One region of the Pseudoalteromonas sp. SG44-8 genome, then DNA from elsewhere that is predicted to be linked to it. Evidence: predicted binding sites of a transcription regulator. Region 1 holds the regulator's gene; each other region holds the start of a gene.

What was found. Region 1 encodes sigma-54, which starts transcription at its own class of promoters, with help from an activator protein. Its sites were predicted from a motif close to GTTGGCACGNNNNTNGNNT; they were not measured.
Region 2: the regulator sigma-54 is predicted to act here: its motif matches at 6,718-6,736, upstream of H5163_RS12110 (PA2169 family four-helix-bundle protein).
Region 3: the regulator sigma-54 is predicted to act here: its motif matches at 7,685-7,703, upstream of H5163_RS00840 (diacylglycerol kinase family protein).

The regions. Positions count from the first base shown of each region.
Region 1 covers NZ_JACJEQ010000036.1:21,064-31,055, forward strand. The annotation lists gene mgtE (magnesium transporter) at 79-1,437, opposite strand; gene H5163_RS18875 (HPr family phosphocarrier protein) at 1,562-1,834, opposite strand; gene rapZ (RNase adapter RapZ) at 1,863-2,705, opposite strand; gene ptsN (PTS IIA-like nitrogen regulatory protein PtsN) at 2,893-3,345, opposite strand; gene hpf (ribosome hibernation promoting factor) at 3,350-3,637, opposite strand; gene H5163_RS18895 (RNA polymerase factor sigma-54) at 3,666-5,162, opposite strand; gene lptB (LPS export ABC transporter ATP-binding protein) at 5,229-5,954, opposite strand; gene lptA (lipopolysaccharide transport periplasmic protein LptA) at 5,951-6,484, opposite strand; gene lptC (LPS export ABC transporter periplasmic protein LptC) at 6,474-7,028, opposite strand; gene kdsC (3-deoxy-manno-octulosonate-8-phosphatase KdsC) at 7,025-7,576, opposite strand; gene H5163_RS18920 (KpsF/GutQ family sugar-phosphate isomerase) at 7,576-8,547, opposite strand; gene H5163_RS18925 (calcium/sodium antiporter) at 8,573-9,544, opposite strand; gene mlaF (phospholipid ABC transporter ATP-binding protein MlaF) at 9,800-9,992, shown strand, end outside.
Region 2 covers NZ_JACJEQ010000013.1:84,452-94,443, reverse strand. The annotation lists partial or broken gene H5163_RS12145 (alpha/beta fold hydrolase) at 1-221, opposite strand, end outside; gene yejK (nucleoid-associated protein YejK) at 519-1,532, opposite strand; gene H5163_RS12135 (DUF1414 domain-containing protein) at 1,595-1,807, shown strand; gene H5163_RS12130 (DUF3413 domain-containing protein) at 1,813-3,309, shown strand; gene H5163_RS12125 (DUF4124 domain-containing protein) at 3,386-3,862, shown strand; gene aceK (bifunctional isocitrate dehydrogenase kinase/phosphatase) at 3,945-5,663, shown strand; gene H5163_RS12115 (LysR family transcriptional regulator) at 5,679-6,617, shown strand; gene H5163_RS12110 (PA2169 family four-helix-bundle protein) at 6,785-7,228, shown strand; gene H5163_RS12105 (biopolymer transporter ExbD) at 7,444-7,839, shown strand; gene H5163_RS12100 (TonB-dependent receptor plug domain-containing protein) at 7,897-9,992, opposite strand, start outside.
Region 3 covers NZ_JACJEQ010000001.1:191,534-201,525, forward strand. The annotation lists gene H5163_RS00800 (GNAT family N-acetyltransferase) at 1-268, opposite strand, end outside; gene H5163_RS00805 (HupE/UreJ family protein) at 409-1,527, opposite strand; gene H5163_RS00810 (hypothetical protein) at 1,524-2,531, opposite strand; gene H5163_RS00815 (Ig-like domain-containing protein) at 2,583-3,098, opposite strand; gene H5163_RS00820 (DUF4331 domain-containing protein) at 3,110-4,702, opposite strand; gene H5163_RS00825 (anti-sigma factor domain-containing protein) at 4,880-5,566, opposite strand; gene H5163_RS00830 (sigma-70 family RNA polymerase sigma factor) at 5,563-6,102, opposite strand; gene H5163_RS00835 (branched-chain amino acid aminotransferase) at 6,465-7,466, shown strand; gene H5163_RS00840 (diacylglycerol kinase family protein) at 7,741-9,366, shown strand; gene H5163_RS00845 (VF530 family DNA-binding protein) at 9,409-9,675, opposite strand; gene H5163_RS00850 (DUF1496 domain-containing protein) at 9,741-9,992, opposite strand, start outside.

The DNA.
Region 1 (9,992 bases):
GAGATGCGCGAGGTAAACTCGCGCCTACGACGGGTCAATTTTTTAATCTTGAACCGACCACCTTTAACTAATTTTTAACTACACCAACAACCATGTCGCAGTGCCTAGGAAGGCGAATATACCTACAATATCGGTTACGGTTGTCAGTACCACGCTGCCAGCTAATGCAGGATCAATTTTCATTTTTTTCAATAGCAGCGGAATACTGGCACCGGCGATACCTGCGGCTACTAAGTTCATAAACATGGCAAAGGCGAGTACGCCGCCAAGCTTAAAGTCCCATTGCCAAATAGCAACAACACCGGCAATTAAAATAGACCAAACAATTCCGTTTATTGCGCCGATTGCAAGCTCTTTGATCAGTAAAAAGCGTTGGTTAGTTTGGTTGATATGACCCACTGCAATACCACGTATTACGAGTGTTAATGTTTGGCTGCCCGCAACACCACCCATGGATGGCACTATACCGTTGAGTACTGCTAGAATAGGTAAAATTGCTAAAGTGTTTTCAAAGAAGCTTGCCACAATCGCAGCAAGTAGCGCGGTTAACAAGTTAACGCCAAGCCAAATTGAGCGCTTTTTCGAACTTTTTAACACCGGAGCAAAGGTATCTTCTTCATCATCAAGACCGGCTAGGCTTAATAAGCTATGCTCGGCGTCTTCACGGATAACGTCAACGATATCATCGATGGTGATACGGCCAAGTAGATGGTCATTATCATCAACCACTGGTGCTGATATCCAGTTATGACGTTCAAACAGTTGTGCTACATCGGTTTCATCCATCGAAATGAGGATAGATTCACAATCTTCATCCATTAAGTCGCGAATGATTTTATCTGGCGAGTTAGTCAACAAGGTCGTTAACGACATGGCACCTATAAAGCAGTTATGTTTATCAACAACATAAAGATCATCGGTACCTTCTGGTAGCTCACCACGTAAACGTAAGTAGCGCAGTACTACGTCGATAGTGACATCAGGGCGGATGGTCACTGTATCTGTGTTCATCAGCGCGCCAGCAGAGCGCTCTTGATAAGAGAGTGCTTGAGTTGCACGTTCTCGATCTTGGCTGTCCATGGCACTAACAACGTCTTTGTAGACGGTATCAGGTAGGCTACGTAGTACTTCCCCTAGATCATCGTGACTCATGTCCTCAGTTGCCGCAGCGATGTGCTTCGGCTCCATTTGGGCAATGATCCCTAAACGAACATCTTCTGAGAGTTCTTCAAGTACGTCACCTTGTACATCTGGATCAACCAGTTGCCATAATAAGGTACGAATCTTATGCGGGGATGACTCGAGTAATAATGCGGTGTCACACGGAGCTGTTTTTGCCAACATACGCCTTACTTGAACAAATTGACCACTGTTAAGTGACTTGGTCACTTGTTTTAGTTGTTGTAGTGGGTAATCTTGTTCAAAAGCTTCTGGCATTGGCGTCCTTAAAAAATTAATACACTTGATAGGTAGGGTAACTGTTGTCGATAATTAACGCGCTTGGTCTGTTTAATTAACGACTTTATTCAGTTTAACGCAATTTAGTGGTACTGACTACGAGCTATTCTTGTTCGTTAAAGCGTTGTGCGATCAACTCACCAATTGCTGCAAGAGCAGGTTCAGCGTCCGGGCCCTCACATACAACTTTAACTTCTTTGCCTTGGCTACTTTCTAATAGCATTAAGCCCAGTACGCTGTCGCCTGCGGCTTGTTTGTCATCTTGATGAAGTGTGATGCTGGCATCAAACTGCACAGCTAATTGCGCTAATACGCTGGCTGCGCGAGCATGTAAACCGAGTTTGTTTTTTATTAAAAATGTATCTTCTAAGCGCATCAACATTCCTTACTGTAAACGTGAGTTGTTATTCTTGTTCACGATGGCGAATTTTCACATTACTGTGGCTCATCGAGAAGCTTTCACCTATAGTTTGCGCTAGATAAACTGAGCGATGTTGACCACCGGTGCAACCAATAGCAATTGTTAAGTAACTGCGGTTATTACGTTCTAAGTGCGGTAACCAAGTTTGTACAAAGGTTTGGATCTGCCAAGTGAATTTTTGCACGATACTGTGACTGGCTAAATAATCTTTTACTGGTTGATCCAGGCCTGTGAGCGGTTTTAACTCAGGCTCCCAGTGTGGATTAGGTAAAAAACGTGCATCAAATACATAATCGGCTTCTTTTGGAATACCATGCTTAAAACCAAATGATTCAAAGGTGATGATTAGTTTTTTATCTTTTTTCCCTAAAATCTTTTCACGGATTGACTCAGCAAGCTGGTGGACACTGAGATCTGTGGTATCAAGCATGAAATCAGCACGAGTAGTTAATACATCAAGCAACACTTTTTCTTGCTTGATGGCTAAATCCAGTGGCAAAGAATCCAAAGATAATGGGTGTAAGCGGCGGGTTTCAGAAAAGCGTTTGATCAGGGTTTGATCATCACTGTCTAAATAAAATAGCGTCGGATTTGCAAAACCAGGCAAGTATTCAAGAATGTCGTTAAATTCTTCCTGCTCTTTCGGTAAATTACGAACATCGATACTGACGGCAATTTTGTCGTAATTATCAGAGACACTGCGTACTAATGACGGTAATAAGTTAACTGGAATATTATCTACACAATAATAGCCAAGATCTTCTACTACACGTAAAGCAACAGATTTACCTGAGCCAGAACGCCCACTGATGATGATTAACTCCATGTAAATTCTCCTTCATTTAATACCAATTTTATTAAAAACATGCTCATTCTTGCTTGTTAAATAACCCACTAACTTTGTTTAAAATTATTTATATAGAACAACTATATAAATAATTTCCACCTTGTTCTAGAGCTATTTTCCTGTTGCAATAATTACTCTCTAATTCAATACAATACAATTGGTATGACTACGATTGAGCTGCAATTACATGATACAAATCTTGGTCTGTTTTTGCGCTACGTAGTTGTTTACAAAAATCTTTGTTATTGAGTTTATCAGCAATTGTGGCTAACGTCTTCAAATGAAGTTGGCTGTCACCATCTGGTACGATGAGGGCTACAAATATATCAACTGGGCGATTATCAATCGCATCAAAATCAACCGGTGATTCACTCACTAAAATTATTGCTAGCGGGTTTTCAACACCACTCATACGGCCATGAGGGATAGCAATACCACGACCAATACCCGTACTACCTAGTTTTTCTCTCGACAGTAGTGCGTTGAGGATTTCTTGTTGTGATAGCTGAGGGAGCTGTTCATGAGCCAATTGGCTTATAAATTCAATGATCCGTTTTTTGCTATTAAAAAGGACCGCAGCTTTACTGCAGTCCTGACAAATAAGTGAGCTTAATTTCATAGTGTTAGTGTCGAGCGTGCTTCTCTTTGTGTTTAATTACTTGACGATCAAGTTTATCGATTAGTCCGTCAATAGCTGCATACATGTCTTGGTGCTCAGTCGAGGCAAATAATTCAGCGCCACTGACATGTAATGTGGCCTCTGCTTTTTGGCTTAGTTTTTCTACATCAAGAATAACATGGACATTATTGATATGATCAAAATGCCTTTCAAGCTTGGCAAACTTATTGTTTACATAGTCTCTTAATGAATCAGTAATTTCTACGTGACGACCAGTTAAATTTAGTTGCATAAGCATTTTCCTCTTGTGATTTTACGCCTTAAATCAAACTTTTACGTTGATTTGACGGTGGAATAGCCAGCGACTCGCGGTATTTTGCAATAGTCCGTCTAGCTACTTTGATACCTTGCTCTGCCAATATATCTGCAATCTTACTATCACTCAATGGTTTCGCTGAGTTTTCTGCACTGATCAATTTTCTGATCAATGCTCGAATAGCTGTCGAAGAGCATTCGCCGCCGTTCTCAGTGCTTACATGACTTGAGAAAAAATACTTTAACTCAAAAATACCACGGGGGGTATGCATGTACTTTTGTGTCGTTACGCGAGAGATTGTTGATTCGTGCATCTCAACCATTTCAGCAACGTCGTTTAGTACCATAGGTCGCATTGCTTCAGGGCCATGCTCAAAGAATCCCTGCTGTTGTTTTACAATGCAGTTAGTTACTTTGAGTAACGTCTCGTTACGACTTTCTAGGCTTTTAATAAACCATTTAGCTTCTTGCAAATGCGAACGTATAAATTGGCTGTCAGTGCTTGATTTTACTGAGCGTGACATTGCCGCATATTGGCTGTTCACTCTAATTTTTGGCATGCTGTCTGGATTAAGTTCAACCACCCAGCGACCTTTAATTTTTTTCACCGAAACATCAGGTATAACATACTCTGATTCTTCGCGTACTATAGTATCCGCAGGCTTTGGATTAAGGCTGTGGATCAATGTCATTACTTCTTTCAGCTCATCTTCTTTAAGCTTAGTCTTTTTCATCAAAGTGCGATAGTCACGACTAGCTAATAAATCGATATGATCAGTTAAAATCATTTTAGTCTCGCTAATCCAAGGAGTTGCAGGATCAAATTGATTTAATTGAATACATAAACATTCTTGTAGGCTGCGCGCAGCAATACCAACAGGGTCAAATAACTGAATGCGTTTTAACACTGCTTGCACTTCGTCTAGTTCGATTTCTTCTTCGTTATTACCTTGATTTAAGCTCTCTGCGATGTCTTCGCAGCTCAAGGTTAAAATACCTGAATCGTCAACAGCTTCAACAATCGCAATGGCAATAGCTTCATCGGTTGGACTAAAAGGTGTGAGCTGTAATTGCCACATCAGATATTCGTGCAGGGTTTCAGTTGAAGCACCTTGATAAATTGACTCATCTTCAGGCATTGGGCCGGATGACGTATTTGGCGCAGCACTCATGTATTCGTCCCAGGTGACGTCCATAGCCATTTCGTCACTTAAAGTCTCTTTACTTAATGCTTCGCTACTTTCTTGTTCATATTCGCTGGGCTTGTCGTCTGCTGATGCACTAACAGTTAAGTCATCGTTGTCTTGTTTTTGTTCGTTTTTACCAGCCGTGTCGTCTGAATATTCATGCTCTTCTAGCTCTAACAATGGATTGCTGTCGAGTGCTTCTTGAATTTCTTGCTGGAGATCCAATGTACTGAGTTGCAATAAGCGAATTGCTTGTTGCAGCTGTGGTGTCATTGTAAGTTGCTGGCCCATGCGCAGCTGGAGTGATTGCCTCATGTATCTCTAACAATCCTTTTATTGTTATCATCGTTAAGTCTAGCAGATACTTAGCCGAGCGTGGCTTTATAGCCTAAATTGCTCGCCCAGGTAAACATCGCGGACTGTTTGGTCGGCAAGTACATGCTCAGGGGTACCTGATGCAATTAACTCCCCATGAGAAACTATGTAGGCTTTTTCACAAACATCAAGGGTTTCTCGTACATTGTGGTCGGTAATAAGTACGCCAATACCACGGTTTTTAAGGTGTTCAATAATCTTCTTTATATCTAACACTGAAATAGGATCAACGCCAGCAAAAGGCTCATCAAGTAAGATAAATTTTGGATTTGCGGCTAAAGCGCGTGCAATTTCAACTCGACGACGTTCACCACCAGATAATGCCATACCTTGGCTGTCGCGAATATGTTGAATGCTAAACTCATCAAGTAAGCTGTCTAGTGCTTCTTCTCTGGCTTGTTTATTCAGCTCTTTACGAGTTTCTAAAATAGCCATCAGGTTTTGATAAACAGTTAACTTACGAAAGATGGATGATTCTTGTGGTAAGTAGCCAATCCCTAACCGTGCGCGACTGTGCATTGGCAGTAAAGTGATGTCATTATCATCAATACTTATTTTACCTTTGTCGCTAGGTACTAAACCCACAATCATATAAAAAGTGGTGGTTTTACCTGCGCCATTAGGACCCAGTAAGCCAACAATGCTGCCTGCGCTAACTTCTAAACCCACGCTTTTTACAACTTGGCGACCTTTATAGCTTTTTGCTAAAAATTCAGCTTTTAATATACTCATGGCTGCCCTTTAGGTTTGTCTTTTTTACTGTCAACAGGTACCAAAATAGTGTGTACGCGATCGTTTGAGCTTGCGCCTTTTTCAGCACTGATCAGCTGTTGGTCCATATCATAGGTAATGCTTTTGGCATTAATTTTTTGACCTGCTTGAGTGACTTGTGCATTACCAATTAAAGTTAAATAGCGCTTGGCGACATCGTAACGGACTTCATCAGCACTGGCGCTCATTATTGTGCCATCAGTTTGTTTTTCTTCAAAGTAAGCAGGGTTACCAGTTGCAACAAGCAATTGTTTGTTATTGCCTAAATCTTCGCGCTTATGGACTTCAAGTCGATCCGCTTTGATACGGCGGTTACCATGAATGATTTCAACATTTTTTTCAAAAATACCGATATTATCTTTCAGTTGGGCAAGCTGCTTTTCAGCACTGATAGAGACTTGATCCGCAGGTGGTGCCGTATTTTCAGCAAAGCTTGCAAAGGCAATGAATAAGCTTGGTATCACAAGCAAGTGAGCAAATTTATTGGTCATAATATATGGTTCGCGTATGGTTAATTAGTTCTACCACTTCGGCTTTTAAGTCGGCATGGAGGCCGCGCCCAGTGATCTTTAAATTTGGTCCGATTAATTCAACTGGTTGTTCTGAACTCATGGTTTGTAGTTCAATATCAACCTGAATATTATCTGCGTTTATATGTTCAATCATGGCATTATTGGTCAGGTTTTTAGCAACCACATTACCTTCTAAAATTAATTGATGATTTTCATATAGGGTGGCTTCATCGGCATTAATTTGCCACGTTTGCTGTTGATTATAGAGTGTAAAAATAGGTTGTTCAAAGTAAGTAAACCCTAACTGTTGGTAAAGTTCCATTTTTGCAGCTGTTACTTTGTGGCTAATTTTACCTTGTTCATCAAACGCGGTTTGTTTTAATGCCACCGCAGTATAATCAGGTTTTGCTATTATATCTTCTTGGTTTTGTTTTATGGCAGTGCTTTGATAAAAATACGGATACCACAGCCATACCATACAGCCGACAAATAATACGCATAATATTAAACGCGCACTATTCATGAGCTTGTGCCTTCGCTGGTTAATGATTTACCATTTTCGAGCATTAATAAATCAGTGAGTTCACGCACCGCTCCAAAACCACCAGGGAGCATGGTTGTATAATGTGAAACTCGCTTGATCAAAGGGTGAGCATCATTTACTGCCACCGCAAAACCAACTAATTCCATTACCGGCAAGTCAGGTCCGTCATCGCCTATGTAAGCGATTTGTTCATCGCTTAACTGCAATTTATCTTTGACCTGTTGATAAGCTTGCAACTTGTTTTCTTGACCTTGGTAAATATGCGGTACTGTCAGGCTAGTCATCCGTTGCTGAACTATCTGTGAATGACGACCGGTGATCACGGCAACTTCAAAACCGCTATTGATCAGTGCTTTGATACCAAAACCATCTTTAGTATTAAACGCTTTGAGTTCTTCACCTTGATTGCCAAGATAAATGCGGCCATCTGAAAACACCCCATCGATATCACAGATCAGGAGTTTGATTTTTTGTGCTCGCTCGCTCGCATCATCTGAAAGTGGCTGATATAAGTCAGCAAACTGCATTATAAAACTCCTGCTTTGAGCAAATCTTGCATATTAAGAGCACCAATAGGGTGGTGTTTATCATCAACTACAATTAAGCCATTGATACGCTTATTCTCCATAATATTGAGTGCCTCGGCGGCAAGCATATCCGCGGTTGCTGTAGTGCAAGAGCGGGTCATGACAGTGCTGATCAAAGTGCTATGAATATCTATTCGTTGCTCTAAAATTCGGCGTAAATCACCGTCAGTAAAAAGCCCTGCAAGTTGCCCTGTGTCGTCAACAATGGCCGTCATACCTAAGCCCTTGGCCGACATTTCGATTAATGCATCTTTGATACATTGCTTGTCATTGATCATAGGCGTTGCTGGGCCACTGTGCATAATATCTTTTAAACACAATAGTAAACGTTTGCCTAAGCTTCCCCCAGGATGCGATAGCGCAAAGTCATCGGCAGTAAAGCCTCGGGTTTCTAACAGAGCAACGGCTATTGCATCACCCATCGCAAGCGTTGCCGTCGTGCTCGCAGTCGGGGCGAGTCCTAATGGGCAGGCCTCTTGACTTACTTTGATGCATACATGAGCATCAGCCCAATTTGCCATTGATGATTCAGGGTTACCTGTCATGGCGATCATTTTTGCGCCAATACGTTTAATAACCGGAATAATATTCAGTACTTCGCTGGTTTCGCCTGAGTTAGAAATAAGCATAACCACGTCATCACGAGTGATCATCCCTAAATCACCATGACTTGCTTCACCCGGATGGACAAAAAACGCAGGCGTGCCAGTGCTTGCCAGTGTTGCAGCAATTTTATTACCAATATGCCCAGATTTCCCCATACCGACTACTATGATCCTTCCGTGACATTGATACATCAATTGGCAAGCTTGATTAAAGTTTTCGTCTAGATATTGGGTTATATCAAGCAGTGCTTGGCGCTCTATTTCTAGCACCCGCTTACCTTGTTCAATAAAATTTAACTGCGTCATTGTGTTATCCATTTTGTGGGTAGCATTAAGCAACTTGGCTAAAAATATAACTCTGATATGCTAAAAATGCGACCAATAACAGGCCACCTTCAACTCTATTAATGCGTCTTGTACCTTTAAAGCTCAAGGACATAGCTATAAGGGCTATGGTGGCACCAATCATAATTAAGGCATCACGGTTTGCAGCTGAAGGGTCAATAATTGAAGGGTTGATAATCCCAGCCAGTGGCAACACAGCTAAAATGTTAAAGATATTTGAGCCAACAATATTACCCAGTGCTAAATCATCTTCGTTTTTTAATACCCCAGCAATACAGGCTGCCAGCTCAGGCAGACTGGTGCCAATAGCAATAATGGTTAACCCTATTACTAAATCACTTAGGCCAAAATATTTGGCTATATCAACTGCTGAGCCAACTAAAAAATGTGAGCTCACAGGCAGTAATATCATACCAATAATTAACCAAAATAAAGCCGATTTGGTGGGCACGTTATCTGGTACGTCTTCACAGGCTTCACTTACAAATGGGTCATCAGCTTGGTTTTTAGCGCGAATAGAAATAATAACTAAGCCCGCAATAAAGACCACAAAGCCTATGATTAATGCAACGCCCTCAGCAAATGAAAAGTAGTTATCCGAAAATATATACCAGGCGGCGATTGACACTAGCAGCACAAGCGGCATTTCGCGTTTTAATGTCATTGATGATACTGATAGTGGGCGCAATAGCGCGGTAATACCTAAAACAAGTAAAATATTAGTGATATTTGAGCCAACGGCATTACCCACGGCAGTGTCAGTTTTACCTGCAAGCGCAGCTGATGCTGAGACCATCATTTCAGGGGCTGACGAGCCCATAGCAACAACTGTTAAACCAACAATAAGAGTAGGAACACCGAAATTTTTTGCCAGTGCCGCAGCACCATATACAAAGCGATCTGCACTCCAAACGAGAGCTGCAAATCCGAGAATTAAAATGACAAAAGAAGTCACCATTACGTTACGCCAATTATTCAAAATGAGATGGCTGCAAATAGTAACAAAAGCCAACCTGAAAGTATAAATAAAAGAATCTGCGAAGCTTGTTAGATTATGGACTGATTTGGACTGAGAAAAATTATTTAAGCGACGGTTAAGCCAACGGCTGTAAGCTTTGCAGCGCTATTACATAGAATATTACAAAATTTTACGATTTGTTTTTTCCATCTTGGTGTAAAAACGCTTAAAATAGGTGAACTAGTGAAAATAGTAATGGAGAGCGACTTGTCGCAACCAATAGTAGAAATCAAGGATGTAAGCTTTTCTAGGGGCAATCGCTGTATATATAAAAATATGAGCTTTAGTGTCCCTAAAGGAAAAATTACGGCAATTATGGGGCCAAGCGGAATTGGTAAAACCACCATGTTGCGTTTAATTGGTGGCCAATTAAAACCAGATAGCGGCA
Region 2 (9,992 bases), on a different contig from region 1:
CCGCCGTTACCAATTTTTAAATAACGAATGATGCGGGCTTCCTTTGCAAGCTTTTCAAAAACCGGCTCCCAATCAAATAACCCCGCAGAGCCACCAGCCTCTAAAAATAGAGTATGCTTGCCACTCCACGCGATTTCGTACTCAATATCATAGCCATTAACCTTAATAAAATTAGGCTTGGCAAACACACTTGCCGTAACAAAAAACAGCAAAACATTAATCCAAATTTCACTTTTCTCCTTAAAGACTAGCAAGCCTGTGGATTAACTCATTTTATAATTCACTTTTATTAATAAACCATAGCCAAGTTACTATTTTGGTTAAATTATTTTTTGTATTAAAAGCTAGAGTAATAATCTTATTCGCGGTGGTTTTTTCATACAACTTAATTAATTTAGTATCGACTGTAACTATGCTTCGGCACACAGCAAAAACAAGAAAGCGCGGTGTAAACACCACGCTTTCAACTAATTCAAATCTGCTTAAAACTTACTGCTTATGGCTTATGGCTTATGGCTCTAGTCTTCACTTTCCATAAACCGTTGCAATTGATCTTTAAGGTTCGGCGGTATGCCTTTAATAACTAACGTATCCGTAGCTTCGTTGTACATTACCCGTTCGCCTAGATGTTTGCGTTCAAAGCTGATGCTCACGCCGCCGCCAAGGCCAGAGAATTTAACCATACTGGTAACGGTTTTTTTATCGACCGGGAATGACTCTTCTAGGTCATAGCTTTGCTCTTTGCAAAAGCTTTCAAATGGGTTGTCGTCACCTTTGGTGAGCGTTGCTGATAACTCGCTGACGTTAGCATCTTCACCAGTAGTAACGCAGTCATTACAGTAATCAAATACTTGTTTACGCAGATCGTCTTTTTCAGATTTATCAAATTGTTGCTCTGATAAATAATCTTCAACTGCATTGAGCATTACTTGGCTTTGCTGTTTTGGATCGATGCCTTCTTCGCAACCTAAAAAGTCTAAGAAGAAGTCGGCGACTTTGCGCCCTGCTCGGCCTTTAATAAATGAGATATAACGATTGTCTTCTGCTTGGGTGTCCCACGCAGTTAAATCGATGCGTGCAGCTAGTTGCATGCGGGAAATATCTAAATGGCGTGACGAGGCTAAATCAAGCTCAGAGGTAATAGAGTAATGCTCTTTGATGTTGATCATTGCAATCAGCATATAATCGGTTGCTACGTATTGATAATGACAAAATACTAAATAGCCAGTTTCGTTAAACGCGTACTTATCAAGTTCCTCTTTAAGTACAGCTGAAGCTTGCTCTGTCATGTGCCAAAAGCCAAGCTCGCTGTTGCGGTAACTTTGCATGGCTGATGCAACTACAGAGTTTTTATCACCACTAAAAGCACAGTACCCTTTACCTGGTTTGCCGTTGTATGCGTGATGAAGTTGCTCGATGAATACAGCGACTTTATCATTCACTGCCATTTCGTCATTGCGCAAATGAATTTGCGTATCGTCGTCTTTTTTGTCTACATAATGAACGACTAACTTTTTAACATCTATTGCCATCTTTGTTTTTCACGCCTCTGGTGTTAAAATGTGAGAATATAACTCTTTTATTGAACCAACTGATGCCAATCTTATCAAAATATTCTAATGATGAAGTAGAACAAATCGTCGATCAGCTCATTGATGTGTTAACTAAGCACAATGCGCCGGTTGATTTAAGTCTTATGTGTTTAGGAAATTCTATCACGCATATCTTAAAAGAGCATGTACCAACAGGGAAAAGACAAGCGGTTGCAGACAATTTTGCCAAAGCACTTGCGCAATCGGTTAAATAGACTTTATGAATTTATCGCAGCACAATCAGTTTTCGTCTAAAGCGAGTCAATTATTAAGTTGGGGGCATTTGTTTACTTTTGCCAATATCGGCTTAGTGTTGCTCATAAGTTTAAGTTACTTATTTGCTGACTCTCCACCTACCAGCTTTATGGGTATTCTTTATATGCTAGTGACATGGCTTAGTCACACTAGTTTTATTACCTTTATTGCCTTTGTACTGACGATATTTCCGCTAAGTTTAATATTTCCTTATCCACGTCATATCCGCGGTATGGCTGCAATACTTGCCACTTGTGGTGCATCACTACTGACGCTTGATGCCTATGTGTATTTTAACTTAGGCTACCATTTAAGTAGCTCTGCGTTACCTGAGATTATTACCTTATTGTGGCATCGTTTAACTAGCTCTCCAGCGCTGACAACCCTGTTCGCTGGGGGAATTGTAATGCTTATTTTTGCATTTCAGTTATTAGCAAGTAACTATACATGGCACCATTTAGCTCGCTTAAAACAATATAAATTTGCTCGCTACGCCGGCTCATTGTTATTGGTATGTTTTGCGATGAGCCACAGTATTCATATTTGGGCTGATGCAAATTTGAAGTTTGACATTACTAAGCAAGATAATGTTTTACCCTTGTCCTACCCAACGACAGCAAAAAGTTTATTGGCAAAAAATGATTTACTTGATATTGAAAGTTACGAGCAAGCACATAACGTAAAGGTTAATACACAAAATGTAGATTACACGGCTCCAACACCAATTGCTCGCTGTGAAGACTTTACTGCTGCGACAGTCGATATTTTAGTGTTTAGCTCTGCACCTGCGTTAACTAATTTTGCTAAACAGCACAAAAATTTAAATAAAACAGAGCAGTTTTTACAACCCGTTCACCATCAAGATGTGCTATTTAGCTTGATTTACGGTTTACCTGCATACTACAAGCCAGCCTTAATGACAGAGCAAACATTGCCGGTGTGGCAAAGTAATCGTCGTAGTATTAGTGTCAGTGGCTTTGATGATTTTAACTATATCAATAATACAACAGCGGGTGATGCAGCAATTCGTATCATTAACGCCGATGAAAACACTGCGCTTCGAGAGGGAGTCAATCAAGTATTTGCATTTAGTTTAGCCGATGTTGATCACGGTATTGTGAGTGCTTCATCTTTATACAGCACGGATAGAAAAGTAACCCGCACTGAAGGCTTGATCCAGCCAAGCGATTTAATTGCCACAAGCGTTGGCCAATATTTAAATTGTGCTGATATCGCAAAGCAAAGCATGCTAGGCGTTAATCTGTATAACAAAAAAGGCGATATGGGCGTTAATTATTCGCAAGGCGTATTTATTGCCTATAAGAAAGACCGTATTACATTAATTGATTCTGATGGTAATTATAAAAATATCTCTGCTGCTCAAGGCTTTTCAATAGAGCAAGGTTTAGATATTCCGTTTTTAGCACAAAGCATTAAAAAGCTAAAAACCTTTACCGAATAACTGCCACTGGCAATTTACCCAAGTTAGGTTATAGTTTTTGTATATGATTATGCCCTAACTAGGGAAGGCTAGCGTAATGAAACTGTGTACTCTTTTCGTTATTTTTATTAGTTTGCTATTTGTTGCTGATCAGGCGGCTTCCGCAGATCAATATTACAAGTGCGTAACCGACAGAGGTACTACTTTTAGCCAATTTCCCTGTGGCGGGCAGGCAACGCAACATAAAATAGCACTGTCGCCCAACGTCACTCCGGCCAATGTAAATCATGTCAAAGCGCTTAATTCTCTTGAGCGTGAACAAATTATTCGTAATCTCAACGCTGAGATACGCAGCGTTAAATATAAACTCGCCATTTTGAGTCGTGACCGTGATCGCGCTGAATACGAGCAACTGCAACGGCTTAATCGTTTAATGAGTGATGATGATAAAAAAAAGCTTAGTAAAGAGATAAAAAAGCAGCTAAAAGTGATCAATAAAACGTTTGCCAAAAACACCAAAACGACCAACAAACAGCTCTCTGCACTCGAAAAAAAACTGAAACGTTATGAATAAACTATTGGGTTTTACCAATATTTAGCATACTCTTAACATGTGTAGAGCATATACTCTACAGGTCATTTTGGAGTACCCGTTCATGCAACCACAAAACATTGCCGAGCTAATTTTAAATGGCTTTAAAAAGCATTATAAATTATTTCAGCAGATCACCGCACAAGCACCTCTGGCATTTGCAAATAAAAACTGGACAAAAATGCACGACATTAGTCGCTTGCGGATCACTTATTACGATGATCGGGTTAACGAAACCACCCAGCAACTACAAAATCAGCAATTAGCCAATCAACTGGATGAATCACTCTGGCTGCAAACAAAACAAATCTACCAGCACTTTTTAACGTTTCATCCACAAGCAGAATTAGCCGAAACATTTTATAACTCTGTGTTTTGCCGCTTATTTCATCGACGTTATTTTAATAATGATTTTATTTTTGTAAAAGCCACCTTAGCAGATGCCCCTGCGCTTCCTGTAGAAGCAGAATACCGCAGCTACTTTCCTGTTGTAGACGGCTTAAAGCCCACTATCCGTAAAATAATTAATCAATTTGATTTTAAAGCCGATTTTGTTAATTTAGAGCGCGATATACGACTTTTAGTAAAGGCGTTTTATAAACAAGCACCCGACACCCATCACCGTGCGTGGCAAATGCGCTTTGACATATTACAAACGCCATTTTATCGCAACAAAGCAGCCTATATTGTCGGCCGTGTGGTATCACAAAGTGGTGTGCAGCCATTTATTATTGCGGTGTTACATCATCAAGAGCAAGGTCTGTATCTCGATGCTTTACTGACTAACTCATCGCAAATGCGGGTTATTTTTGGCTTTGCTCGCGCTTATTTTATGGTTGAAACCCACGCTCCTTCCGCATTAGTTCGGTTTTTAAACCAACTAATGCCCAACAAAACCTTAGCAGAGCTTTACAATGCCATTGGCTTTCATAAACAAGGTAAAACCGAGTTCTATCGCGAGTTTTTAACCCATTTACAACGCTCCAGTGATGATTTTGTGATTGCCCCTGGCACACCGGGCATGGTGATGATGGTATTTACCCTACCTTCATTTGATTATGTATTTAAAATAATTAAAGACAAATTTGGTGAAAGTAAACCATTTGGCCGCGATACCGTTCTCAAACGCTACCAATTAGTTAAAAGCCATGATCGGGTTGGTCGTATGGCAGATACCATAGAGTATTCTAACGTCGTATTCCCTGTTGCGCGTTTTAACGCTACATTGCTTGCACTGCTTAAACAAACTATTGGTTCATCAATGATCATCGAAGGCGACTTACTGATCATCAAACATATGTATATTGAGCGACGCATGACGCCACTGAATTTATATTTAGAAAAAGCTAATACTGAAGATGCCGCTGTTGCCATTGCAGAATATGGCCAAGCACTCAAGGAAATGATCGCCGTTAATATTTTCCCAGGCGATATGTTACTTAAAAACTTTGGTGTCAGTAAACACAAACGCATTATTTTTTATGATTATGATGAAGTGCAATATTTAACAGACATGAACTTTAGGGCATTGCCTAAAGCAAAAAGTTATGATGACTACTTAACCAATGAGCAAAGTTACTCTGTGGCACCACAAGATGTATTTCCAGAGCAGTTATGCACTTTTGTAATGCCAAACCCGCAATACAAAGCAGTTTTCAGCCAAACACATCCAGAACTATTAGACGTCGCATTTTGGCAGCAAGCGCAACGAAATATAAAAGCAGGGGTCGTTAGCCATATCTACCCTTATCCAGCAGCGCAGCGTTTTATCCATCAATGGTAGACGAAAGGACACACAATGAATATCAGTAAAATAGATTTAAACTTACTCGTTTATCTCGACACCTTATTACGCGAATGTAATGTTACTCGCGCCGCAAACCAGCTTAGCATTACACAGCCGGCAATGAGTAATGGTTTAAAACGTTTACGTAACCTGTTTAACGATCCGATCTTAGTACGCACCAGTGATGGTATGGTGCCCACTGAACGAGCTATTGAATTGCAGCCGGTGATCCGTGGCATCTTAATGACATTAGAAGAAACGCTTGCACCAAACCGTGAATTTGAGGCCAGCCAAAGCAAACGGGTATTTAGGATTATGGCCAGTGACTATGCTGCCAGCACCTTAGCACCTAAGCTACTGAGTAAATTACACGATGAAGCGCCGGATACCACACTCGATATTCTCACTCCAAGTGATGTTACTTTTCATGATGTAGAAAACGGTAAAGTTGATATGGCAATAAATCGTTTCGAAAACCTACCGCAGTCGTTTCATCACAAACGTATTTGGAAAGATAGCTTTTGTTGTTTAGTAAAAGCTGACAACCCGATCATTGAAAATTTTAGCCTCGATAGTTATTTAAAAGCTCGGCATATTTGGGTAAGTAAAACAGGTTTTGGTGTCGGGGTTGGTATGGATCCTAAAGACGTACAAAAACTTGGCTGGGTTGATGAAGCGCTCGCCCACTTTGGTAAACACCGAAATATTGCCACATTCACCCGTAATTACCACGTTGCAATACATCTAGCGAAAGAGAAGAACCTGATTGCGACACTCCCTTCAAAAGCCGCTAATATTTATTTAGATGATCCCGGTTTGCAAATTCTGGAGCCTCCCTTCCCTATACCACCATTTGAGTTAGATATGATTTGGAGCCCATTACTTCACAGAGATGCCAGTCATATTTGGTTACGCCAAAAAGTAGCCGAAGTTGCAGATGAATTAAAGTAACGCTCTTACAAAAGCCCTGTAAAATTTGCTTACTGGTATTTTCAAGTAAGCAAACATCAATTTAAAAGTATTAATAATCATGATGTTAAAATAATTTAAAAATGGAATGGCAATTGCTTTAAGTTACTTGAACTTTAATATTCATTTAACTTAAAGAGGTCAATATTATGAATGCCCAGCAAGGAAACGAAGTAAATCATATCACTGACATTATCCAAGTAATGAACAGCGGCATCGACTTTTATGAAAAGGCGCAGGAAAAAGTACAAGATCCAGCCATTGGTGCGCTATTTCAGCGTATGATAGACGCACGTAAAGTCAGCGTTGAAAACTTACAGCCTTACGCTATTAATCAGCAAGGTGAACGAGAAGATGGTTCGTCTTTTGCTGTTGAAGCTCGCCGAGCATATACCGCACTGATCACAAAATTTAGTGCCAACAACGACCAAATTTATGTCAAAGAGCTTGAAGAAGTGGAAGATAAAACACTTGAAGAAATTAAAGCTGCCATGAAAAAACCACAACCGCACGATTGTGAAGCCGCCCTCGCTAAAGTATTACTGACCATGCAAAGCTGTCATACGGAGATGAGCCGTATGCAGAAGCATTAACCACAATGCTTAAATGAGAGCCCAGCCACGCGCTGGGCTTTTTTATGCTCATAATTATAGTTAAATGATTTTTATAACAAAACAATGCAAATAATTAATAAAAATAGCATATTTATTTAACCACAGCATGATTTTAATCGTCTAGGCTTATTAATAGGTACCTACTATCCCGCTGTGGCGCCGCAGCATTTTATCAAAAATAACAAGGTTCCATTATGAGAAATAAACAACATGTAAACCCACAAAACGCTGACGTTGATATGACGCCGATGCTTGATATTGTATTTATACTTTTAATATTTTTTATTGTTACAACTTCATTTGTAAAACCTGTGGCAATAGAGCTGCAACGGCCTGTAGATAAACCCAGTATTGATAAACAAACTAAAAGTGCTCATTTTAGTATTGACCAAAGCAATGCGGTGTATTTTGCGGGGCGATTAATTGACTTAAACCAAGTTGCCACTAACCTTGCGATGTTTGCTGCGAAGTATAATATCGCCACAGTACAAATAGCTGCAGACGAAAACAGTACGCATCAAACTTTAATGACAGTAATGAATAATATCAAAGAGTATGATAACTACCCCATCGCACTCACATCACACTAAAAGCAAAAAAAGGGCCAGACGGCCCTTCAAAACTAAATAACGTAGGAGAAGTTATTTTTAGAATCGGTATTCAGCACCTACATAGTAGTAAGCACCGTTAAAACCAAATGGTGCTGAACGGCGTGAGTACTCAAATACACCGGTTGAACTGATAATAGTATTACCAGAAGCATCAACAATTGTGCCTGAGCGAGAATTACCTATGGTATTTTTATCAGGGTAAACGTCAAATAAATTGTTTGCACCAATATTTAGTGACAAGTTATCTGTGACAAAATAGTTTACTTTTACATCGGTAAGAATTTCAGCGCCGTAAGTCTGGCGACCGCCATCTTCAACCGTGTATTCGCCATAACGATTTAGCGATAAGTTTACCGTCCAATCTTCAAGGCGATATAATGCACTTAAGTTTACTCTGTCTTGTGGTTGCCATTCTTCGATGATTGAGGTTTCTTGCGAAGAAAATACATCTTCGACAGGGATAGTTTCCAAACCACTGCCCGCAGGAGTAAATAAATCAACCACATCGGTTTCAGTAAAGTTAGCCGCTAATGTAAAATCTAGGGTACCGCCGAAGCCTTCCGTGTTCCATGTCGCAACAAAATCCACACCTTGCGTTTCGGTATCTGCACCATTTAAGAAAAACTGCCCTGCACCTGCGCCAGAACTAACCAATGCAGCATCTAGCGTTGATGACAACCCTTTACCTAAACGGTTACTGATCACAATACGATCGTCAATATCAATTGAATAATAATCAACGGTAACATTAATATTATCCGTCACGTTATACACAATACCTAAGCTCATGTTTTGTGACTTTTCTTCTTTAAGTTTTGGAATACCAATACTCTGTGCAAGTGTGCTGTCGTTTCTAAAAGTACCAACTTCTTCTGCAATTAGATCGCCATTAGGACCGACTACAAACTGAGTACTAATATTATTGAAGTACAATTGCTGCATTGATGGTGCTCTAAAACCAGTACTCACCGCACCGCGCAGTGAAACGTCATCAGTCACCGACCAGTTACCCGCTAACTTAAAGTTAACCGTATCACCAAAGCCTTTGTAGTTATCGTAACGCAGTGCGCCAGAGATAATTACATCATCAATAATGTAAGTTTCAGCATCAAGGTAAAACGAAATCACATCACGTGATTCATCCACAGAAGATTCCGGCGATGAACCACCAAAACCTTGTGTACCACCTGCTGCATTTTCGCTGCCAATACCACCGCTCATACCATCGTAAATATTAACACCATTATTAGTATCATAATCACGGTAAGCGTATTCACTGCCTTCTAAAATACGATATTCATCGGTGCGAAGCTCGGCACCCATTGCCAGTGAAAAATTATCATAGTCTTGTGTAAAATCAAGATTGATTGTTTGCAGTGATAACTCCATGCCATACGCATACGCTTGGCGAGGAATAGTGGCACGAATATCATCAGCACTTAAACCTTGATCATAACGTAATAAATTAGCGTATGAACCATTGATAGTGTCACTAGTGGTATAATCGATGCTGTTTTCACCATAGGTGTATGACAGGTCAAGACTAGAGCTATTATCAAACTCTTTTTTAAAGCCAAAGTTATACGAGATATCATCAATGGTGGTGTTGATCATTGGCAAGAAGCCCATCGGGATCACCGCATCACCATCTTGTAAAACTGGGTTGCCATCAGCATTGGCATTATGACGGAAGAACGCGGCTGATTCGTTATCTCGGGTTGAATAAGTAATAAAGCCATAGAGCTCACCACCAGCAAGTTCATAACCGGTATTCACCGTTAAAGCAAATTGTTGCGAGTCTGCATCACCAATTCTAAACGTATCACGTGGTGCAGTCAGCTCACGAGGATCGCCCGCTAACAGCGTGCCATCATCAAGCTCTGTGCAACCATAAAACTGGCAAGAGCCATGTAAACCGGCACGATTTGTAGGTGCACGGTCGCGGTAGTTGATAGTGGTATTTAAATAACCATCATCGCCTAAAGCAAAGCCTTTATTAAAATCAACCGTAACGGTTTCGCCATCACCTTCAGAATACTGGCCATAGTTAACCGCGGCTTTACCGCCTTCATCAGCATCTTTTAATACGATGTTGATAACACCCGCAATCGCATCTGAACCATATTGCGCAG
Region 3 (9,992 bases), on a different contig from region 1:
GTGCGTCTACGTTATAGAATCGAGTTGTGCCAACTATTTTATGGCTACTATTACACCTTACGGCGAAGGCGCTATTGCCGTTTTTGGCTTCAATAATTGCCCGCTCAACATAACTGTGCATTTGTTCTGGCGAAGGAACATTGGCATACCATAATTTCCAAGACTCTCCATCAAGCACCGCATGTTTTAATTCATCAATATGATGTAAGCTTAACACCTCAAGCGTTATAAAGTGCCCAACCAATGGCATTGGTTTTAACCACTGCATATATTTCCCTTACTCCTAGGGCCATTGTTTAATATCTCAACGTTTTGTACATAGAGATGATCCTATAAGGATTCAATGATAGCAACTTACACATTGAATTTTACAATTAATCTGTTGATTTCAGCTATAAATCAATAAACTCAAATCCGCTCCATTGACCACTGTACCGCGATTATTGCGATGGCGAGTGAGCCTGCAGGCATCACCCATTTTTGATACCAGTGATAGTTTCTTGCCCAAATAAGGACTGGTAATGTAACTGCTAATATAGCCAGTTGGCCTATCTCTACACCTAAATTAAATGCTAGCACGCTGAGTAATTGATAGTCACTGGATAGCCCTAATTCACCTAATACACTCGCAAAGCCCATGCCATGCAATAAACCAAAGGCGAATGTGACCCAACCTAAACGCACAACTAATGGCCAAATATTGTTAAGAGCTGCAAACAACACCGATATAGCGATTCCCAATTCTACCCAGCGACTGTTAGGTGTAACTAATTGCATTGCAGTGGCGGTCAGAGTGATTGAATGCGCCAAAGTAAATGCGGTAACTATCCATGCGGTTTGTTTGAAGATCGTGACTTTTGATTCTACACCTTGCCATTTTGCTGATTTTTTTACTAATACACAGGTAAGCAACAATGCAATTAAAAATAAGATATGGTCAAGTCCGAGCCAAATATGCAGCACTCCTTGGTAAACATATTGATTAAAAGTGGTGAGGTAATTGCTTTTAGTAAAATCAAAAGTTTGAAGGGCATTATTTTTACTCATCACGCGAGTTTGTTCATTGATAGTGACAATTGCTTTATGATTGGCATCAGTATCGAAAAATGCCTGATAATGAAATGCTATGGCGCTGTGGTTCGTGTCCAGAGCTGGGCAGGATAATTGCAATTTAACAACCACATAGGGTTGATTAAAATGACTATCAAGTTGCAACGGAGCGTCGCTGGTAAGCGTACATACTTGCTCGTCCGCTGATGTTACCGTCAGTGAGGTCAGGACAAAATCACTTATGGCGCTATGTTTTGCACTGATCTCATGCCATGCGATAGCCCCATCTTGGTTTAAATCAAACGCCACCTGTTGCTCTAAATCGGCAACGTTGATTTGCCAACTACCTGTAAAATGGCTGTCATCAATTGCGTTTAAATTAATATAGCTGGTACTTAATTGGTGTGCTTGAGCTGTTCCTTGCAACATGAAAAATAAACACAGGTTACAAAAAAACGCAGTTACAAATGCGTTCATAAAGAGGCTCCTTGTGCACGTGTAAGTAGTTGCTGATCGGCATCAAGCTTGGCTTGTTGCCAATTTATTTTTGCCCAGTATAGGGCTTTTTCTGGCTGTTTATTGATGTCTAAATAATAGTGAGCTAAATCACTGGCATGGAAACTGTCTTGGCGTAATTCACGCAGCGCCACTCTTTGCGCCATTAAATTTTGCCATTGCGTCAGCGAGGTATCGTTGTAGTGTTGCTCTGCAATTGCTAAGCGCAGCAACAAGGCATCCTCTAAATTTTGTTTTTCATTTACCAGTGCGGGCAAAGTGTTAAGCACTTTTTGATAATTCCCTTGCGCTAAATAAATATCTGCCCATAACACTACAAGGCTGACTGGGGCTGTTTTTAATGGCAATGACTGGATATGAGCGAGCGCTTCATTGGGTTTATTGAGTCTCAGTGCCATTTCAGCCAATATATGGCGGGTATTATCGCTTTGTTTATTACTTGTAATACTGTTTGCTAAACTTTGATAACTTTGTGCTAATTGACCGTCTTGGCTTAGTACATCAAATGTACAGGTATTAATTACATCCATTGCTGTTAGAGCCAAGAGTTTTAAGCATTGTTGTTTGGCGGCTTTAAAGTCACCTTGAACCATTAGCATATTGGCGCGTAATAGATGGGTGTTAACATGGTTAGGATCGCGTTTTAGTACTGCATCGGTGATTGCTAAGGCTGCTGAAAATTGATGTTCACGTTGTAAAACGCGTGCATACATGTAGCCAATTTGTGGTGTGGGAGATTGCGCATAGCGCTGCTGTAACTGGTTTTTTAATAAGCCTTGGCGAAGCTCAGTTTGACCTACTTGTTGGCTATTTATCAGTAACGTCATTAATTCGTCTTGATTAAGGTGTGCGGTATTTATTGCGCGGGCTTTTGCGATGATCTCGTCATCTGCTGGCGTATAAGGTTCAGCCCCTGCATTAACAGAGATCAATAAACAAAGGTAAGTAAAAGCACGGGTGATCATAGCATTCTCCTTAAAAAGGCCATCCATGGCCTGCAAGTTTTATTGTGTGATTTAGTTGTTACCTAACAAATCGTCAAATGTGGCATTTTCATCCGCATTTGTGAATGTACGGCCGTTCACACTCAGTGGCTTATCGGTAGCCGCTTGGTTAAATGCTGCACGGCCTAGTTGTGCAAAATCGACTTCAAGTGCTTCAATAGTGATATCAACCATTGCGGTAACTTGGCTGTTTACCCCATCACTGACTGCAAAGGTAAAGCTATCAGAGCCAGTCGTTTCAAGGTTCGGCGTATAGGTGTAACTACCATCACTATTAACCACTACCATGCCTAGCATTGGCTCAGTAACCAGACTGAAGGTAAGAGTATCTCCTTCAGGATCAGAACCTTGTAGCATGTCTTCAATTACAACTTCGGTTTGTGTGGTTACCATATCAGCTGTTGCTATGGGTGCTTTATTTACCATCGGTGGTATCTCGACGGTGTTATGGTCGTCATCATTGCTACAGCCGCTTAGTGTAAGCGCAGCGAGCAATAACCCAAGATGTGATAATTTAAAATGTTGCATGAGTGTTCTCCTTATTTAGACCCTGCAAGTGGAGTTGCTAGATATGGGAAGCTTGCATCCATCATCGTAGCGTTCACTGGTGCACCATCAGTAAATGGTACGTTACCTACACTGGCATCATCAGATGTGCACAGGCCTAAATCAGTATTTGTACCATTTACTGGAATTGGATAGCATAAGCGACCCATTACCACACGTAGCGCAATATCAACTACATCATCACCAGGACGACGGCCATTTGGGAAACCCGCTAAATCATCGCCAGCAACACCGAATGCTGATTGATCTGCTTGTGCTTTTGCAGCGATATTGGTATTTAGACGCAGCATTTCAGCGCCTGTAACAGTGGCCAATTGATTAACGCCTGGGAAACCAGTTAAAAATGCAGTTACTAAGTCATTACGTGGAAAATTCGTTGGTGCAAGGGTCGCTAGATTTGCCCCTAAGGTGGTGTTAACCGCATCTTTGAACAGAATATTTAATAGCTCTGGTAAAGATGGGTGGGTAACATAATCAATAAATTGACCATCGTCTTTAGGCTGTGAACTTGAGAAGGTATCTTTGTCTTTTAAACCAATTACCAGCTCATTAACAAGTGGATTACCTAAACGAGATACTTGAGTAAGCGCACCACCGTTTACCGCATTGTTCGCAAATTTAGCATTTGGGTTTAAAATACGCGCCTGTGGTAAGCTAGCTGTAGTCCATGTGCCAATAGTGCCATTGCCATTACCAACTACACAGCTTTTAGGTACTTCAATAGCAATTGCGGTCACATTTTTATCTGCTAAGTCATCATTATCTGCCGATTGTGTAATGCCTCCAGGGAAGCCCTCGCCATCACCTGCGCCCGGCGCACTGTCGCCTTCTACCGGCACATAGTTCACTAAGTCAAAGGTTTTGCCTAGGTTCACCACGAATGGATCTTTACGTTGGCCAACAAATACTTTTGCCATACCGTCACAGCCCGGGATCGCTACTTGATATACAAATTGCGCTGCGTAGCTTTTATAGCCATCCATCGATGAAAACGTTTTATCGCCAATATAATCAAGTGGCTTGTGGAATTCATTACTGCTGGTCATGGTATTAGTTAGCATGGTTTTGCTACCTGTACGCTGATCACCTGCGATCATCGTCATAGTGTATGATTCGCTAAAGTTAACTGCGGCATTATTGCCAGCTGCAACACCACCAACATTTTTAAGTGGTACAGCAACGGTACGTTGGTTGCCTTCAGGGCCAACGGTTAATGCAACGCCTTGATTGTCATTAGGCAGCATACTTTTGAAGTTAAAGGCGAAACTAATATCTTCAATCGCATCGCCATCGTTATCAATATGGATGCTGTAGGTTGCATCAGGATCCATGGCAAAATAGTTAGGTCCACCATAGCCATCTTGCAGTGGAATATAGTTTGCAATCAGGGTGACATAATCACCACGGCCTTGTTCATAACTGTTAAATGCATAAAAATCTGTTGAATCTAAAGTCGGGAAACGACTGATATTTGGAGCTTCACGGTGACTTGACGCCTCTGATGGGGCGCTTACTAAGGTACTGCATACTACAACTGCTAATATTGACGGAGTTAAAGCTTTCATGACTTTGTCCTTTAGTTTTAATAAATAGTGGTCATAGTTAATAACGCATGGTGGTCGTAATTAGATGCAAAGAAACGTAAATAAAGTTAATAAAATGTCTTTTTATTTTTATTGTTTTGATTTTAAAACAATAAAAAACCAGCTTGCGCTGGTTTTCAACTATCTTTTATTGCTTTACTACAATAAAATTAATTCAGTAGTGTAAAGTACTTCGCTAGGTAAGCCGTTTGGTGAGCCACCTATTGGCTCTATACTAATTGCTAACAGGGCAATATCTTGCGCGTTAAAACGTGCGTCTTTCAATATTGATTTAACGCCATCTTTAGGAAGTAGCCCTAATGATATTGGTATATCTTGCCCTTTTAAAATCATCCACAGCTCATAATCTTTATCCGTCCTTGCCGTAAGCTGCTCGCTGGCTTTTATTGATAAGCCTTGCTCGTTGATATCAATAAACCATAATGGTTTTTCGCTGGCATCTTTAAACAGTGCAATTTGCTGAGTGTTTTGCCCTACAGGCGTTTGTGGCTGCCAAATAATCAAAGCTAATACTACACAGGCTGCGGTAGCAATTAACGACCACGCTTGCCAAATACCAGTTTTAGGTTGAATAACATTGTTCGATACTACTTGCTGTGGGTCAATACGTTGTGAAATTGCTTCCCAAACATGGCTATCTGGCGGCACAGATTTAATTGAGCTGGCTAAATTATTTAAATGTTGCTCCCACATCCAGGTCGCCTCTCGAACACGATTTGATGAGAGCATCAAACGTTGAAAGCGTTTGCGAGCAGAGCCTTTTAATGTTCCTAACACGTATTCAGCCGCCAACATATCGATGAGTTTTTGATTGTCATAATTCATAACGTTAAGCACCTTTGCAACTGTTGCAGGCCGCGTCTGATCCAGCTTTTTACTGTGCCAAGCGGAGTATCAATATGATCAACTAACTCACTGTGAGTCAAGCCTTTGTAGTAGGCTAAGTGGATCGCCTGTTTTTGCTGTTCATCTAGTTGCTCTATACAATCAACGAGTTTACTTTTATCTTCGTAATCAATAGCTAAAGGTGAGTCAGTTAAATCATCTGAGATTGCTGAGTCGTCATCTAGGGCTTGCTCTTTACGGACTTTATGATAGCGCAAAGAGTCTAAGCTACGATAACGAACAATGCTGATCATCCAGCTGATGACAGTGCCTTTAGTTACTTGATAATCAGATGCATTGTGCCAAATTTTCACAAATGCATCTTGTAGCGCTTCTTCAGCATGTGCACGATTGCTTAACATTTTTAAGCTGATCGCAAACAGCTTTGCACTTGTGGCATTATACAATTTAGCAAATGCCTGTTTATTGCCCTGTGCGGTTGCACTTAGTAGAGGTAATAATTCGTCGGTTTCCATAAAGTTCCTATTTTTATTGTCAGTTGGTAAACGTTTCAGGATGTAAATTGGATGCAAAAAACCAACTAAATGATGGGTGCTTACTATTATTTTCATGCTTTTCCACCAGTTAGCCTAGCAGCAAAATACGGCTTATCAAGTTGAGAAGCTCCGTCGGCTATTTGGTAGCAAGGTTTTACAATCGAAGTTTTGAAGTGATTAATGACTCTTTTAAGTAAAACAATATGGCTGACAAAATTGAAATTTTACCAAATTGCAAAAAAATCCCGTTGCTTACAATAAATGCCTTGTTTTAGTTATGGTTAAACGGTGCATGAATGTCATACAATGGGGTAAAAGTAGACCACATAAGAGAGATTAAAATGGCCGCATTCGGTACCGTATTTATGCCGCAGATGATTCAAGCACGTTTTACTGATAACGCTTGGAGCGAAAGCTCTGTTGTTCCGTCAGATAAAATTGAACTTCATGCTGGTGCACATGTTCTTCACTATTCAAGTACATGTTTTGAGGGGTTAAAAGCATTTCGCCATGAAGACGGCTCAGTTTATATTTTCCGTATGGACGCTAACATTGCCCGCATGAAACAAAGCTCGCATTTATTAAGTTTACCTGAAGTTGATGGAGCCATGCTTGAAAAGATGATCATTGATATTGTTCGCCAATATGCTGATGAAACGCCGTTACCACCGGGCTCTATGTATATTCGTCCAACTCATATCGGTACTGAAGCTGCAATTGGTAAAGCGGCTGTGCCGTCATTAAGTTCATTATTGTATGTGCTATTATCACCTGTTGGTGATTACTTTGCTGGTGGCGCGACTGCGCTGCGAGTATTGTTAGAAGAAGATGGTATGCGCTGTGCCCCACACATGGGTATGATCAAAAGCGGTGGTAACTACGCTAGCGCATTAGCACCCATTACGGCAGCACGCTTGCAACATCAAGCCGACCAAATTCTATTCTGTCCAGGCGGTGATGTACAAGAAACTGGTGCCGCAAACTTTATTTTAATTGATGGTAATGAAATTATTACTAAAGCGCTAGACAGCACCTTTTTACATGGCGTGACGCGCAGCAGTATTTTAACCATCGCTAAAGATTTAGGTATGACAGTATCCGAGCGCAATTTTACAGTCACTGAATTACTTGAGCGTGCTGCAAAACCGGGTACTGAAGCTGCTTTATCTGGCACTGCTGCGGTATTAACCCCAGTGGGTACTTTTATTCATAATGATAAAGAATACAAAGTGGGCAGTGGTGAAGCAGGGCCAACGACAATGCGTTTGCGCCAAGCCCTTAACGATATTCAATGGGGTAAAGCACCAGACACCCATGGCTGGTTAACCAAAATCGACGTGTAAAGTTAAACGATATGTTTTTATAAAAAGCCTAGGTTATTTATAACCTAGGCTTTTTTATGGTCTAAGTTATTTAATAATCTATACTTTCAACTGTGTAAGTTAGCTGCAAAGGTGTGTAAAAATAACGTATGTAAACACAGCAAGTATCACTAAACTAATCAGTTGATATCTTAATGCTATGAAATATATATGAATATTTATTTCTGTGAAATTTTATTAGTGGCGCATAGATTGCATTTCTATTTGGGTATAACTAACGACAAAAGGAGCGTTTATGTGGGCCGCAATAAGTTACTTATTATTGGCAATTGTATTTATCATTATGGGGTGGCAGGTTAGTCCTAGCTATTTTTCGCTGCTATTCTATTGGACGGCTTTATCTTTATTACTGGTAAGCGGTGCCTATTTTTTTAATATTGCAAAAATTTTTCGTAAACGAGAAAACGGTGTTATCCCGTTTTACATTCGTTGGGCTTTCATACCTTTTTTATTGGGGGCACAAGTTTATAACGCGTGGAGCCGAAAGCACGATAAAGTACCGCCATTACAACAAATTAACGAACACTTATTTTTAGCCTGTCGGTTATTCCCTTCAGATATAGATACTTTAAAAGATAACGGTATTACCGCGATTTTAGATGTAACCTGTGAATTTGATGGACTTGAATGGTCATCAACACAAGAAAACATAAACTATTTAAATATCCCTGTGCTTGATCATCGAGTCCCAACACGTTCGCAGCTTAATCAAGCGATTAACTGGATTGCCCATCATATTAAAGATAATCGTCGAGTGGTGGTGCATTGTGCGTTGGGTCGTGGTCGATCGGTGTTTGTGATGGCGGCTTATTTACTCAGTCAAAATAAGGAGGCTGATGTACATCAAGTGCTTGCGCAAATAAAAGAAACACGCGAAACCGCTAATTTAAATAAACACCAACTACGTCAACTAGTTAAACGCCATAGAAAGGGTGAGTTATTAATCAAAAATAAAGCGGTATTAATTGCTAATCCAGTTTCCGGCACTAAGTTATGGCAGCAAAAAGAGCATTTAATTGTTGCGCGTTTATCTGCTTATTATAACTTAAAAGTGATGATCACATCAGTCGAGAAAAATGGGATTGTGTTGGCCAAACAAGCGATAGCTGATAAGCCAGATATGATCATCGCCTGCGGAGGCGATGGCACAGTGGCAGAAGTGGCAAGTGTTTTGGTAAACACAGACTGTAAATTAGGTATTATCCCATTTGGCACAGCCAATGCTCTAGCACATGTTTTAATGGGAATTAAGTCAAAGTTGATCCCTGTGGAAGTAGCATGTGATTTGATTATTGAAGGGCAAACCAAGCAAATGGATACAGCATATTGCAATGGTGAGTTAATGCTGCTGTTAGCAGGGATTGGCTTTGAACAACACATGATTGAAAAAGCCGATCGGGATACTAAAAACGAGCTTGGTCAGTTCGCATATTTACAGGGCTTCTGGCAAGCTTTAGGCGAACAAAAAGCCCAAGATTTCACAGTACAGCTAGATGATAACGAGCCGCAGCAAATACATACCAATAGTTTAATTGTCGCTAATGCTGCACCTTTTACTACTTTACTAGCGCAAGGTGGGGGACAGCCTGATCACTATGATGGCTTGCTCGATGTTAATTGGCTTACTCCAAACCAAGACGCATCAGCCAATGTATTAAGTATTGCTGAGCTGGTATTTAGCAGTATTACCCAAGCACATTTTGCGATTAATTCACATCATACCAATGCGCGCCGCGTTGCAATATCGGCGACTCAGGAAATAAAATATGTACTTGATGGTGAAGTTAAAAGTGCTGATAAATTGATCATTGAAATTACTCCGCAATCACTGGCGGTGATCTGTGCAGAGCAGGTCGAGTAACTGAACTTGTTGCGCGTTATAAGCTATAACGCGCAATGGCTGTTACTTCTTTTTAATACTAGGCCACACAAAGCCACTGTTTTGCGGTTGTGCATCGACACAGTTATCGAGGTATAACTGCTCGACCTTGGTACGAGCCCAAGGTGTTTTACGTAAAAATTTTAGGCTCGATTTTACACTTGGGTCTGATTTAAAACAGCGAATATCAACATGCTCACCCATCGCTTTCCAGCCAAGTGTTTGCTCGAGTTTTACTACTATTTGTTCGAGTGTAATGCCATGTAACGGGTTGTTTGCTTGCTGATTCATAATTCACTATTGCTTGATAAAAGTCGCTGCTATTGTAACGTAACTGTGCGTTGATACCAATTCTATTAATTAACGCGAATTGTTTTAGGAGCGGTTGGGTAAATAATTTCATTTTGCTCGTTGAGCATTAACCAATTTAACGCGCTATTATTGTGATGAGGGTTTTTTGCTGCACAAATCACCCGCACATTAGCCATTATAATAATCGCACCTTCGCTGTAGCGTTGATCTTCAAACCAACAGAGTTGTTGCTCGCTAACTATATTTTTTGCGTCAAGAAACAAGGCTGGTTTTTGATTATTACTGAAACTATTAGC